3 regions of the Halomonas sp. YLB-10 genome follow, and region 3 is predicted to be linked to each of the others. Evidence: predicted binding sites of a transcription regulator. Region 3 holds the regulator's gene; each other region holds the start of a gene.
The links. The regulator sigma-54, encoded in region 3, starts transcription at its own class of promoters, with help from an activator protein. The targets are predictions, from matches to a motif close to TGGCACNNNNNTTGCTNT.
Positions count from the first base shown of each region.

Region 1: glnL (nitrogen regulation protein NR(II)) is a predicted target of sigma-54. The motif match lies at 2,162-2,179, and genes of this name have one in related genera.
Region 2: hmpA (NO-inducible flavohemoprotein) is a predicted target of sigma-54. The motif match lies at 2,316-2,333, and genes of this name have one in related genera.

Region 1 is NZ_RRCU01000011.1:115,294-119,438, forward strand. Features, by position in the region: gene glnA (glutamate--ammonia ligase) at 1-1,191, shown strand, start outside; gene EBB56_RS20925 (DUF4124 domain-containing protein) at 1,422-1,997, shown strand; gene glnL (nitrogen regulation protein NR(II)) at 2,297-3,346, shown strand; gene ntrC (nitrogen regulation protein NR(I)) at 3,339-4,145, shown strand, end outside.
Region 2 is NZ_RRCU01000011.1:20,041-24,185, forward strand. Features, by position in the region: gene EBB56_RS20485 (tripartite tricarboxylate transporter permease) at 1-731, shown strand, start outside; gene hmpA (NO-inducible flavohemoprotein) at 936-2,120, opposite strand; gene norR (nitric oxide reductase transcriptional regulator NorR) at 2,611-4,145, shown strand, end outside.
Region 3 is NZ_RRCU01000004.1:146,574-150,718, forward strand. Features, by position in the region: gene rapZ (RNase adapter RapZ) at 1-442, opposite strand, end outside; gene ptsN (PTS IIA-like nitrogen regulatory protein PtsN) at 496-981, opposite strand; gene hpf (ribosome hibernation-promoting factor, HPF/YfiA family) at 987-1,295, opposite strand; gene EBB56_RS10595 (RNA polymerase factor sigma-54) at 1,455-2,867, opposite strand; gene lptB (LPS export ABC transporter ATP-binding protein) at 3,138-3,863, opposite strand; gene lptA (lipopolysaccharide transport periplasmic protein LptA) at 3,863-4,145, opposite strand, start outside.

The sequences.
Region 1 (4,145 bases), on a different contig from region 3:
ACCGGCTTCCTCGACCCCTTCACTGAAGACGCGACCCTGATCCTGCGTTGCGACATCATCGAGCCGGCCACCATGCAGGGCTACGAGCGTGATCCGCGCTCCATCGCCAAGCGCGCCGAGGCCTACCTGCAGTCCTCTGGCCTGGGCGACACCGCCTTCTTCGGCCCCGAGCCCGAGTTCTTCATCTTCGACGAGGTGCACTGGAAGGCCGATATCGAAGGCGCCATGTACAAGATCAGCTCCGAAGAGGGTGCCTGGTCCACCGACCGCGCCGTCGAAGGTGGCAACCTCGGTCACCGTCCGCGGGTCAAGGGCGGCTACTTCCCGGTTCCGCCGGTGGACAGCTTCCATGACATGCGCGGTGCCATGTGCAACACCCTCGAGGCCATCGGTCAGAAGGTCGAGGTGCACCACCACGAGGTGTCCAACGCCGGCCAGAACGAGATCGGTGTTGCCTTCAACACCCTGGTCAAGAAGGCCGACGAAGTTCAGGAAATGAAGTACGTGATCCACAATGTGGCTCACGCCTACGGCAAGACCGCCACCTTCATGCCCAAGCCGCTGGTCGGCGACAACGGCAGCGGCATGCACGTCCACCAGTCTTTCTGGAAGGACGGCCAGAACCAGTTTGCCGGTGACGAGTACGCCGGTCTGTCTGAAATGGCGCTTTACTACATCGGCGGTATCATCAAGCACGCCCGCGCCCTGAACGCCTTCACCAACGCTTCTACCAACTCCTACAAGCGTCTGGTGCCGGGCTTCGAAGCGCCGGTCATGCTGGCCTACAGCGCCCGTAACCGTTCTGCTTCCATCCGTATCCCGTACACCGCAAGCCCGAAGGGCAAGCGTGTCGAGGCGCGTTTCCCCGACCCGACCGCCAACCCCTACCTGTGCTTCGCGGCGATGCTGATGGCCGGTATCGACGGCATCAAGAACAAGATCCACCCCGGCGACGCCATGGACAAGAACCTCTATGACCTGCCGCCGGAAGAAGGCAAGGCTATCCCGACCGTGGCCGAGAGCCTCGACCAGGCGCTGGCAGCCCTCGACGAGGACCGCAGCTTCCTGACCGAAGGTGGCGTCTTCACCGACGACATGATCGACGCTTACATCGAGCTCAAGAACGAGGACGTCGAGCGCCTGCGCATGGCGACCCACCCGATCGAGTTCGACATGTACTACAGCTGCTGATCGGCATAGCGCCTCGTGCGTTCCGTCGGCCCCGCGATGATCGCGGGGCCGATTTTTTTTGCGCGGGCCTTGCGCCTGGGCAAGGGATCCCCTTGGCGCGGGTCGTGGCTGACGTCATCCTCGTCAGGGGAAGGTCGGCGAGGGCAATCACGATGATGCAGCGGTGGACGCGCAGGGCAGGCCGGGAGAGGGGCGAGAGCGCTCCCTCGTCGCCGAGTCGACCGTCACTGATGGCCATTGCCTTGCTGGCAGCGTCCGGGCTGGCGTTGCCGGTGGCAGAAACCGTGCCGGCGAGCACCATCTATCGCAGTGTCGGTCCCGACGGCGTCGTGCGCTACAGCGATACCCCCTCGGCCGGCGCCCGCGAGCTGGCACCGCCGCCGTTGTCCAGCGCCCCTGCGCTGGATGTGGCGGCGCCCTCCAGGCCGACGGCGCCTTCAGTACCAGGCCCGGATAGCGACGCCGATATCTTCCAGCCCCACGATGTCCTGGCCATCGCCTCTCCGGCGGATGGCAGCGTGTTGCCCACGGGGGCCGGGGGAAGATTGAAGGTGCTGGCCGCGATCAGCCCGCCTCCGGCGACGGGGGATCGCCTCGGCCTGGAGGTCGACGGTGTGCTCGCCACCAGCGTCACCGGCATCGGCCCACTGTGGCTCACCAATCTGGAGCGTGGCGAGCATCGCCTGGGCCTGGTGGTGCTGGCCCCGTCGGGAGAGGTGCGTCAACGCAGTGCCGATATCGTCATCCACGTACAGCGCGCAAGCCGCCTGCTTCCCGCCAACCCCCTTCGTCCTGCGCCGCCTTGACCCGCGATCTGCGGGCCTTGTGCGGACAGTGATCCAGGCGAGACTGCCCTGCACCAGGTTGGTGCACTAAAATGGTGCGTAGGTGCGCCGACGGTGACCCGCCTCCTCGACAAAAGCACCGTCCTGGCGCCTGCGCGGCGGGAGTGTGCCACTGGCACCAAGGCTGGCCCGCTTCTTGCTTTGAATGTTGTTGTCTGACGCCTGCTCGAGGCCGAGACCTGGACCGCCACCATGGAATGCCGGCTTGGCGCCGTGGCGGCCTCTATCGAGTGGGCGCTTTGCCCCATCAGGATGGACCCATGACGCCTGGCATCATCGAACACCTCACAACTGCGGTCATGCTGCTCGACGGCGAGCTGCGACCGACCTGGATGAACCCGGCGGCCGAGACCCTGCTGGCGGTCAGCGCCAGTCGGGTTGCCGGCGTGGCGCTGACCGACTGGCTCAGCGGCGAGGATGATATCGCCGAGGTGCTGATACGTGCCCGGGATGGGCAGCATCCCTATACCCAGCGGGAGGCGCGGCTGGTCCTCGCCGGTGGAGACCCCCTGACGGTGGACTACACCGTGACGCCGCTGTCGCCTGATGAGCTGCTGCTGGAGATGGAGCCACGGGATCGGCTGTTGCGAATCTCCCGCGAGGAAGCGCTGCAGTCGCGCCAGGAAACCATGAAGGTGCTGGCGCGGGGGCTGGCCCACGAGGTCAAGAACCCCCTGGGGGGGATTCGTGGTGCAGCGCAATTGCTCGAGCGTGACCTGGAGCAGACGCCGGCGCTCAAGGAGTACACCCGGATCATCATCGAAGAGGTGGATCGGCTCCGGGATCTGGTCGATTCCATGCTCGGGCCCAACCGGGTGAGTCGGCGAGAGCCGCTGAACATCCACCGGGTGCTGGAGCGGGTACGCGCGCTGCTATTGGTCGAACAGCCGCGGGTGGGCATCGAGCGCGACTATGATCCCAGCCTGCCGGAGTTGACCGGCGATGAAGCCCAGTTGATCCAGGCGGTGCTCAATGTGGCCCGCAACGCCGTCCAGGCGCTGGTCGAGTCCGAGACACCGAACCCGGTGATGACCCTGAGGACCCGCGCGCGCCGCCAGTTCACCCTGGGCGCCCAGCGCCATCGTCTGGTCTGCGACGTCAGCGTGATCGACAACGGCCCGGGCGTCCCCGAGACGCTGCGCGAGACCCTGTTCTATCCGATGGTGTCCGGTCGTGCCGAGGGCAGCGGCCTGGGGCTGTCGATCGCCCAGTCGGTGCTGCACCAGCACGAAGGGCTGATCGAATGCGAGTCCGAGCCTGGACGTACCGAATTCCGTCTGTTGATTCCCCTGGAGATGAGTCATGACTGATACCGCTCGTGTAATGATCGTCGACGACGACCGGGCCATACGCTGGGTGCTCGAGCGCGCCCTGGCGCAGCCGGACCTTGAGGTCGAGGCGGTCGAGCGGGCCGACGGTATCCTCGATCGACTGCTGGCCGAGCCGCCCGACGTGCTGGTCACCGATATCCGCATGCCAGGTATCGACGGACTCGATCTGATGGCCAAGGTGCGCCAGGTGCACCCGGACCTGCCGGTCATCGTGATGACCGCCCACTCCGACCTGGACAGTGCGGTGGCTTCCTATCAGGGCGGGGCCTTCGAGTACCTGCCCAAGCCGTTCGACGTGGACGAGGCGCTGGCCCTGGTGCGACGCGCGGTGGCCCACGTGCGCGAGCGCCAGCGGCCGGTCAGCGTGCCCGAAGGACTCGACGCCGAGATCATCGGTGAGGCTCCGGCGATGCAGGAGGTGTTCCGGGCCATCGGGCGCCTGGCGCACTCGCATATCACGGTGTTGATCAACGGCGAGTCCGGGACCGGCAAGGAGCGTGTGGCGCGTGCGCTTCATCAGCACAGCCCCCGCGCCGCCAATCCCTTTATTGCCCTCAACATGGCGGCGATCCCGCGGGATCTGATCGAGTCGGAGCTGTTTGGCCACGAGAAGGGCGCCTTCACCGGCGCCAGCGCCAGTCGCCAGGGGCGCTTCGAGCAGGCCAACGGCGGCACCCTGTTCCTCGACGAGATCGGTGACATGCCGTCGGAGACTCAGACCCGGCTGTTGCGGGTGCTGGCCGACGGCGAGTTCTATCGGGTCGGTGGTCATACGCCG
Region 2 (4,145 bases), on a different contig from region 3:
TCAAGACCGCCATCATCGGCTACAGCGTCGGCGTGCTGCCGGGCGCCGGAGGCTCCATGGCGGCCTTTGTCGCCTACGCCGAGTCCATGCGCAGCTCACGCCACCCGGAGAAGTACGGCAAGGGTTCGGTGGAAGGCATCGCGGCGGCGGAGGGCGCCAACAACGCCATGTGCAGCGGCGCCTTCGTGCCGATGCTGTCGTTCGGTATTCCCGGTGATCCCACCACCGCCATCGTGCTGGGCGTGCTGGTGATCAACGGTCTGCAGCCCGGGCCGCAGTTCCTCGACAGTCAGCTTGCGCTGGTGGCACCGATGTTCATGGCGCTGCTGGTGGCGGCCCTGGTGATGGTGCCGCTGACGCTCTACGTGCTGGGGCCCTGGTTCGTGCGGATCGTCTCGATCCGCCGCGATGTGCTCTACGCCAGCATCGCGGTGATCGCGCTGGTCGGCTGTTACGTGGCTACCTACTCGATCTTCCAGATGGGACTGGCGCTGGTGTTCGGGGTGCTCCCCTTCCTGCTGCGGCGCCAGGGCTATCCGGTGGCCTGCCTGCTGCTCGGCTTCGTGCTCGGCCCGAGCCTGGAGGAATACTGCCGACGCTCGCTGTCGCTGTCCGACGGCAACCCGCTGATCTTCCTCACCAGTCCCGACAGCCTGTTCTTCCTGGCGCTGACCGGGGTGTTCTACTACTTCATGGTGGTGAGAAAGCCCGAGGCGCGACAGCACGCCTGAGCCTCTGGTTGGTGAAAGACCGCCGCAAGACACGACAAGGCCGCGCCCTCGGGCGCGGCCTTGTCGTGGTGGGCTGAGTGGAACGCGACGGTCAGACGTGCTTGTCAGGCGACGCTACTGGTGTTGCTGAGCGGACGCGAGGGACCGAAGTTTTCATGACGGCGGCGCAGCGCAGACACGTCGAACAAGATAGCCAGCTGCGGCTCAGGCGACGCTACTGCTGTTGCTGAGCGGACGCGAGGGACCGAAGTGCTCGTAGTGACGGCGCTGCTCGGGGATACCCAGTTCTGCCAGATGGCTGTCGATGGCGCTCATGAAGGGCGGCGGGCCGACGAAGTAGCACTGAGCGTCGCCGCCGGGCAGCAGGCGGGCCAGCAGCTCACGCTCGAGGCGGCCCTTGATGTCGCCGCCGTCGCCTTCCTCGTAGGCGCAGACCCGGGTCAGCAGTTGCGGATAGTCTCGGGCAAGGGCCTCGACCTCGCCACGGAAGGCGTGGTGGTCGATGTTCCGGGCAGCGTGGACGTAGCAGACCCGGCGTCCCTGGGCCAGGGCCTGGCGCGCCAGCGGCAGCATCGGTGTCTGGCCGACACCGCCGCTGATCAGCATCACCGGCGCGTCGCCATCGTCCAGGGTCAGCTCACCGGCGGGGGGCAGCAGTTCCAGGGTGTCGCCGACGCGCATCTGCTGGTGCAGGAAGTTGCTGACCAGACCGCCCGGCTCCTGTTTCACCGAGATACGATAGCTACGGCCGTTGGGGCTGCCGGACAGGCTGTAGTGGCGATGCACGATTGCCTCGTCCACCGCCAGACGCAGGCCGATGTACTGGCCGGGCTCGGCGTCGGCCACCGGCTGGCCGTCGACCGGCTCCAGGGTGAAGGAGCGAATCACCTCGCACTCGCGCTGGATCTGGGCGACACGGAACTCGCGCAGTCCACGCCAGCCGCCGGGGCGATCGGCGAAGGCCTGGTAGCGCTCGGCTTCGGCAGCGATCAACAGCGCGGCCAGGTCGTTGTACAGGGCCGCCCAGGCGTCGGCGATCTCCGGCGTCACCACCTCGCCCAGCACCTCGCCGATGGCGGCCATCAGGCATTCGCCGACGATGGGGTACTGCTCGGGCTGGATGCCCAGCGAGACGTGCTTGCTGATCACCGTCTGCATCGAGTCGATGACCTCCTGGGGCTGGCGGCGCAGGCCGACATAGGCCAGCACCCCTCGCGCCAGCGCCTTCGGCTGGCCACCGTCGGCCTGGTGGGCCTGGTTGAACACCGCCTTGACCTCCGGGTAGCGCTCGAACATCAGCGGATAGAAACGGGCGGTGATGGCGTCGAGGTGTTCGGCGACCAGAGGGGCGGTGGCATCGATGATGGCGTCTTGGGCAGCGGTGGTCATGGCGTCTCCTGTCAGGGATATGGCGCAGCGCGCTCCCACTGTGGCAAAAAACCTTCACCGCGTCGGAGGCCTGGCTCGTTTGGGCCTACTTTTTCTCTACAGCTTGTGAACAGAGCATCGGTTGATATGCCTCGACACCTGCGGTGCTTCCACGGGGTCGGGGCGTATCGCTCGTCGCCTTTCTGTACCCTGTATGGAGCAAGCGATATGCCGCTTCGCTTGAGGTGCGCCAACTTGCCACAGTGTGGGTGATCCAGAGCGGGTAATGAGCGGGCAGTGTGGATCCACAGGGCGCTTGTCGAGAGCGCTGGTCACGCTACCCGGCTCCTTTTTTTCTGGCCCGGTTCCCGGCCACGTTTCCGACCCGATTCTGTCCCGGTATTCGCCCTGGGCAGTGGTAACTCTTGCGAATGAAATCGAGATTGCATGTCGATCTGACACTGCAAGTGCTATCGTTTTGACACTGTTGATAGTCAAAAGGACATTCGAGGTGGTCAGCTTTCTACGACGCCTGCGTGCCCTGCTGCAGCGCCTGGGCGATGAGCAGGGCCCCGAGCTCGCCGAGGCCTGGCAGGGCTTGCTCGAATCACTGGTGGCCCCCACCGCGGCGGATGCCAGCGCGTTGCTGGTGGCGCAGGGCTCCGGTCTCAGGCCGGTGGCCACCATCGGCCTGCCCGAGGGCGTGGCCGGCAGGACCTTCGCCTTGAGCGAGCATCCTCGCCTCGCCGCCATCGCCGAGGCGCCGGGGGTCTGCCGCTTTGCCGCGGACTCGCCCCTTCCTGATCCCTACGACGGGCTGCTGGATGACGGTCTTAGCCCTGTCCATGACTGCCTGGGGGTGGCGTTGCGCGACGGTGATGAGCTGATCGGCATGGTCACCCTGGACGCCCTGACCCCGGGGGCGCTGGCCGAGCTGGATGACCAGGGCCTGCTGGCGGCGGCCGAGTTGCTGGGCACCTGCCTGCGGCTGTCCCGGCGCCTGGACGGCGCCCGCCTGCAGCTCGCCCTGCAGCGCGATGACCACGGCCAGTTGCCACGTCGGCTGACTGGCTGGCGCAGTGGCGCCATGCGCAAGCTGATGGCCTCGGTGGAGCTGGTCGCCGCCACCGACATGAGCGTGCTGGTGCTGGGCGAGACCGGCGTCGGCAAGGAACGCATCGCCCATGCCCTCCATCACGGCTCGCGACGTGCCGATGGGCCACTGGTGGTGGTGAACTGCGCCGCGCTGCCGGCCTCGTTGATCGAGAGCGCCCTGTTCGGCCATCGGCGTGGGGCGTTCTCCGGGGCAACCAGCGACCATCGCGGGCACTTCCAGATGGCCGACGGCGGCACCCTGGTGCTGGACGAGGTGGGGGAGCTGCCGCTGGAGCTGCAGCCGAAGCTGTTGCGGGTGCTGCAGGAAGGCGAGGTCCAGCCGCTGGGCAGCGATCGGCTCCAGCATGTCGACGTTCGGGTGGTCGCGGTGACCAACCGGGATCTTGCCCTGGAGGTCGCCCAGGGACGCTTTCGCGAGGATCTCTATCACCGGCTCAGCGCCTTTCCGCTGGAGGTACCCCCGCTGCGCCAGCGTCCCGAGGACCTGGCGCTGCTGGTCGGACACTTCCTGGAGCAGAACCGGGTGCGTCTCGGCGTCGGCAACCTGCGCCTGAGCGAGGCCGCGCGGGTGTCGCTGGCGGCCTGGCACTGGCCCGGCAATGTACGTGAGCTGGAGTCGCTGCTGGCACGTGCCTCGCTGTTGGCATTGGCCTCGGTGGACGTGCTCGGGACGCCCGATGCTCGCCGCCGTAGCGTACGCATCGAGGTCGAGCACCTGGGGCTGGCGCCGGCGACAGCCCGGGTCACTGGCGCGCCCGCAGCGCAAGGCGACACGTCTCGAAGCGCCGTGTCGCCGGCCGATCGTCCAGCGGGCGAGGTGCTGGATCGAGAGCCCTCGCTGCGGGAGGCCACCGAGGCCTTTCAGCGCGAGCGCATCCGGCAGGCCCTGGACACTGAAGGCAACTGGGCAGGGGCGGCTCGCCGGCTGGG
Region 3 (4,145 bases):
GCAGTTCGTGTACCGACAGGCGAGAGCTGTCGATGACCAGATCGGCCAGGTCTCGAATGCCCGAAAGGGCCTTCTGTTCGGACTCGATGGCTTCCGCCAGGGTCATGTCGCTATCACGGGTCAGGGGGTGACGGCGCCGCGTGTGGGAATAACGCTCGAGCAGAATTCGCGCATCACTGGTCAGGTAGACCACCTGGCAGTCGATCGGACTCTGCTTGAGGGACGCCAGCTGGGCGGGGAAGCGTTCCAGCGCCTCAGGCAGGTTGCGGGCGTCGACGCTGACGGCGATACGGCGGGAATGACCGTTTTCCAGCTCGTCCACCAAGGCGCCCAGCAAGGTCGCGGGAAGGTTGTCGATGGCGTAGAACCCCAGGTCCTCCAGGGCCTGAAGGGCCACGGACTTTCCCGAGCCGGAGCGACCACTGATGATCACGAGCTGCATGTCCTGTCTCCTTGGGCAGGCGTCCATTGCTGATGGCCTAGGCAAGGCCGCGATCAGGAGGGAGTGTCGTCCCCTGGCGCCTGTTGGCGGATGGCTTCCTGCAGGCGCTCGTGAAGCTCGCGCTGAGAGCTGGCGTGGCGCAGACGGTGACGTGTGTCGGCGTCGTTCATGACGCCAGCGACCTGGCCGAGCAGGGCAAGATGGGCGTCGTCGGCCTCTTCCGGCACCAGCAGCACGAACACCAGATCGACGGGCTCACCATCGATGGCATCGAAGTCGACAGGTTCCGCGAGTTTGAGGAAGCCGGAGATGGGCGCCTTGCAGTGGGGGTTGCGGGCATGGGGAATGGCGACGCCATTGCCGATGCCGGTACTGCCCAGGCGCTCACGTCCGATCAGCCGACTGAAGACCTCCTGGCTGTCCAGGCTCGGGGTGTTCTGCGCAATGAAGGTGCTGAAAAACTCCAGCACCCTCTTCTTGCTGCCTCCCGGGACATCGAACAATGTGCGCTCGGGAGGGAGAATGGCTTCCAATGTCATGAGAGTCAGCGAATTCCGGCGCCTTGGGCGCGGGCTTGGGATTTTTCCTTGTGCTTGACCAGCTGGCGGTCCAGCTTGTCGGCAAGGGCGTCGATAGCAGCATACATGTCGCCGTCCTGCGCTTCGGCATGCAGGTCGGCACCGGCGGCGTGAAGGGTGCAGGCGGCCAGCTGGCGTTCCTTTTCCACCGAGAGGGTCACCTGGACGTTGGTGATGTTGTCGTAGTGGCGCTCCACACGGGCGAGCTTCTCTTGTACGTAGTCACGCAGGGGATCGGTCAATTCGACGTGGTGGCCGGTGATGTTGACTTGCATGACAGGCTCCTTGCTCTTTCGGGTGGTGGCTTGATTGTAACCCTTTTTCCGATCCTGCAAACCCCCTCGACGCTACGCAGAAAGACGCAGATGTCATGCGAAATTTCAAGTGCTTGCGCTTTCCCGATAACTAGGCTAGCGACGCCGCAGCGCAAGGCCTCAGCGCAGTCGCTTGCGCTCGCTGGAAGACGGAATATTCATGGCTTCCCGGTACTTTGCCACGGTGCGTCTGGCGACATTGACACCGTCTTCCGCCAGCAATTCCACCAGTTTGCTGTCCGACAGAGGTTTGCGGGCAGGTTCCTTTTGAATCAACGATTTGATCATGGCGCGGATGGCGGTACTGGAATGGGCGTCGCCATCCTGGCCGACCTGGCTCGAGAAAAAATACTTCAACTCGAACACGCCGCGAGGCGTGTGCACGAACTTCTGGGTGGTCACGCGGGAGATGGTGGACTCGTGCATCTCCACCTTGTCTGCGATATCGGCCAGCACCAACGGTTTCATGGCCGCTTCTCCCTGCTCGAGGAAGTCGATCTGACGCACCATGATTTCCCGGCCGACCTTCAGCAAGGTGTCGTTGCGGCTGGACAGACTCTTGATCAGCCAGCGCGCCTCCTGCAGGTGGTCCTTGAGGAACTGGTTGTCCTGGCTCTTGTCCGCGCGCCGAATCAGCGCAGCGTAGTCGGGCTGGATGCGCAGTCGGGGCATTGCATCCGGGTTGAGTTCAACGCGCCAGCCCTCTTCGGTGTGGCGTACCACCAGGTCGGGAATGACGTAGTCGTTATCGCTGTCACCGAACTGGCTGCCGGGACGTGGGTCGAGGCTTCGGATCAGCTCGATGACGCTGTCGAGTTGGTCGTCATCGAGTCCTAGCCGGCGCTTCAGCAGACGTCGGTCGCCGCTGGCCAGTGCCTCGAGAAACTGTCTTACCAGTCGTCCGGCCTGGGGCAGCAGGACGGTATCGCGAGGCAGACTATCCAGTTGCAGCATCAAACACTCGCGCAGGTCGCGGGCGAACACTCCGGTCGGTTCGAACTGTTGCAGCCGAACCAGCACCGCCTCCACCTCGGCGAGGGGAGGGGGGCGACGACCGTCTTGCTCGAGCCCCTGGGCGATGTCATCCAGTGTCTGCTCGAGATAGCCGTCGGCGTTGACCGCGTCGAGCAGGCTCTCGGCGATCAGGCGCTCCTGGTCGCTGACGTCGAGCATCGCCAGTTGCCAGCTCAGGTGGCTGTGCAGTGACTGGGAGCTTGCCTGGCGCTCGAAATCCGCCGCCTCGCCACTGCCGGCGGGGGTGGTGCCCAGGTCCTGGTAGGTGTCGGACCAGTCGCTGTCCACACTGAGTTCCGAGGGAATCTGATCCGCCCAGTCATCTTCCGCGGCTTCCCTGGTCTGCTGTTCGCCGAACTCGTCCTCGAGTTCGAGCATGGGGTTGGCCTCCAGCGCCTGCTGGACCTCCTGGCGCAGGTCCAGAGTCGAAAGCTGCAGCAGGCCGATCGCCTGTTGCAGTTGCGGGGTCATGGTCAGCTGGGTACCGATGCGCAGCTGCAGTGACGCCTTGAGGGCCATGGGTCGGGATCCACCAGTGTTGTCGAAAGGCTTTACCCTAACGACGAGTCATCAGACATGCAAGCATCTTGCCAAGTTGGTGTTTTTTGACCTGTGGGAGGGAGTGAAAAGGTCGATGTGGAACAACTTGGTAGGGGGGGAGGTGTTTCTTTCGAGGGAGGCCCTGTGTGCAAGGTGAGGCCGACCCTTTCGGGGCCGGCGCTTGGATGCTGATGCTGGCAAGTGTTGCGGCCGCTTGAGGCGACTGCGGCTGTCGGGCGGCCCTGCGGTCTAAAGGCGGAAGTTTTCGCCCAGGTAGACCTCCTTGACGCGCTGGTTGGCAAGGATGGACTCGGCGCTGCCCTCGGCGATGATCTGGCCGTCGCCGACGATGTAGGCACGATCGCAGATATCGAGGGTCTCGCGCACGTTGTGATCGGTGATCAGGACGCCGATATCGCGGGCCTTGAGTTGACGAATGATGGACTTGATCTCGCCCACCGAGATCGGGTCGACCCCGGCGAAGGGTTCATCGAGCAGGATAAAGGCCGGCTCGGTGGCCAGGGCGCGGGCGATCTCGACCCGGCGCCGCTCCCCGCCGGACAGGCTCATGCCGGGGTTGTCGCGAATATGGCTGACGTGGAAGTCCTCGAGGAGTTGCTCGAGACGTGCTTCTCGGCCCTCGCGGTCGAGGTCCTTGCGGGTCTCGAGGATCGCCATGATGTTGTCGGCCACCGACAGCTTGCGAAAGATCGAAGCCTCCTGAGGCAGGTAGCCGATACCGGCCAGCGCGCGCTGATGCATGGCCGCGCGGCTCAGGTCCCGATCATCGATGCTGATGCTGCCGGCGTCGGCTCTGACCAGGCCGACGATCATGTAGAAGGAGGTGGTCTTGCCGGCCCCGTTGGGGCCCAGCAGACCGACGATGCTGCCCTGCTCGATCGACAGGCTGATGTCCTGGACGACGCGACGCTTCTTGTAGCTCTTGGCCAGATGGCGAGCGTGGAGAGTCTTCATCAGTTTCCTTGGCTTTCCGGCTCGAGGGTCATGCGAATGCGCTGCTCGCCCTGGACGCCCTGGGCGCTGGAGCGGGCCTGGACCACGCGGCGATCGAGGAAGTACTCCAGATAGGCACCGTCGAAGGTGTCATTGGCCTTGTGCAGCTCAGCCTGGTCGATCAGCTCCATGCGGCGTTCGGCCACGTGGTAGATCACCTTGCGGCCCCAGCCCTTGACCACCGGTTCTTCCGGGGATGGCTTCTGCTCGAGGTAGGCACGTGAGCCGGTCGCGGTCGCCAGT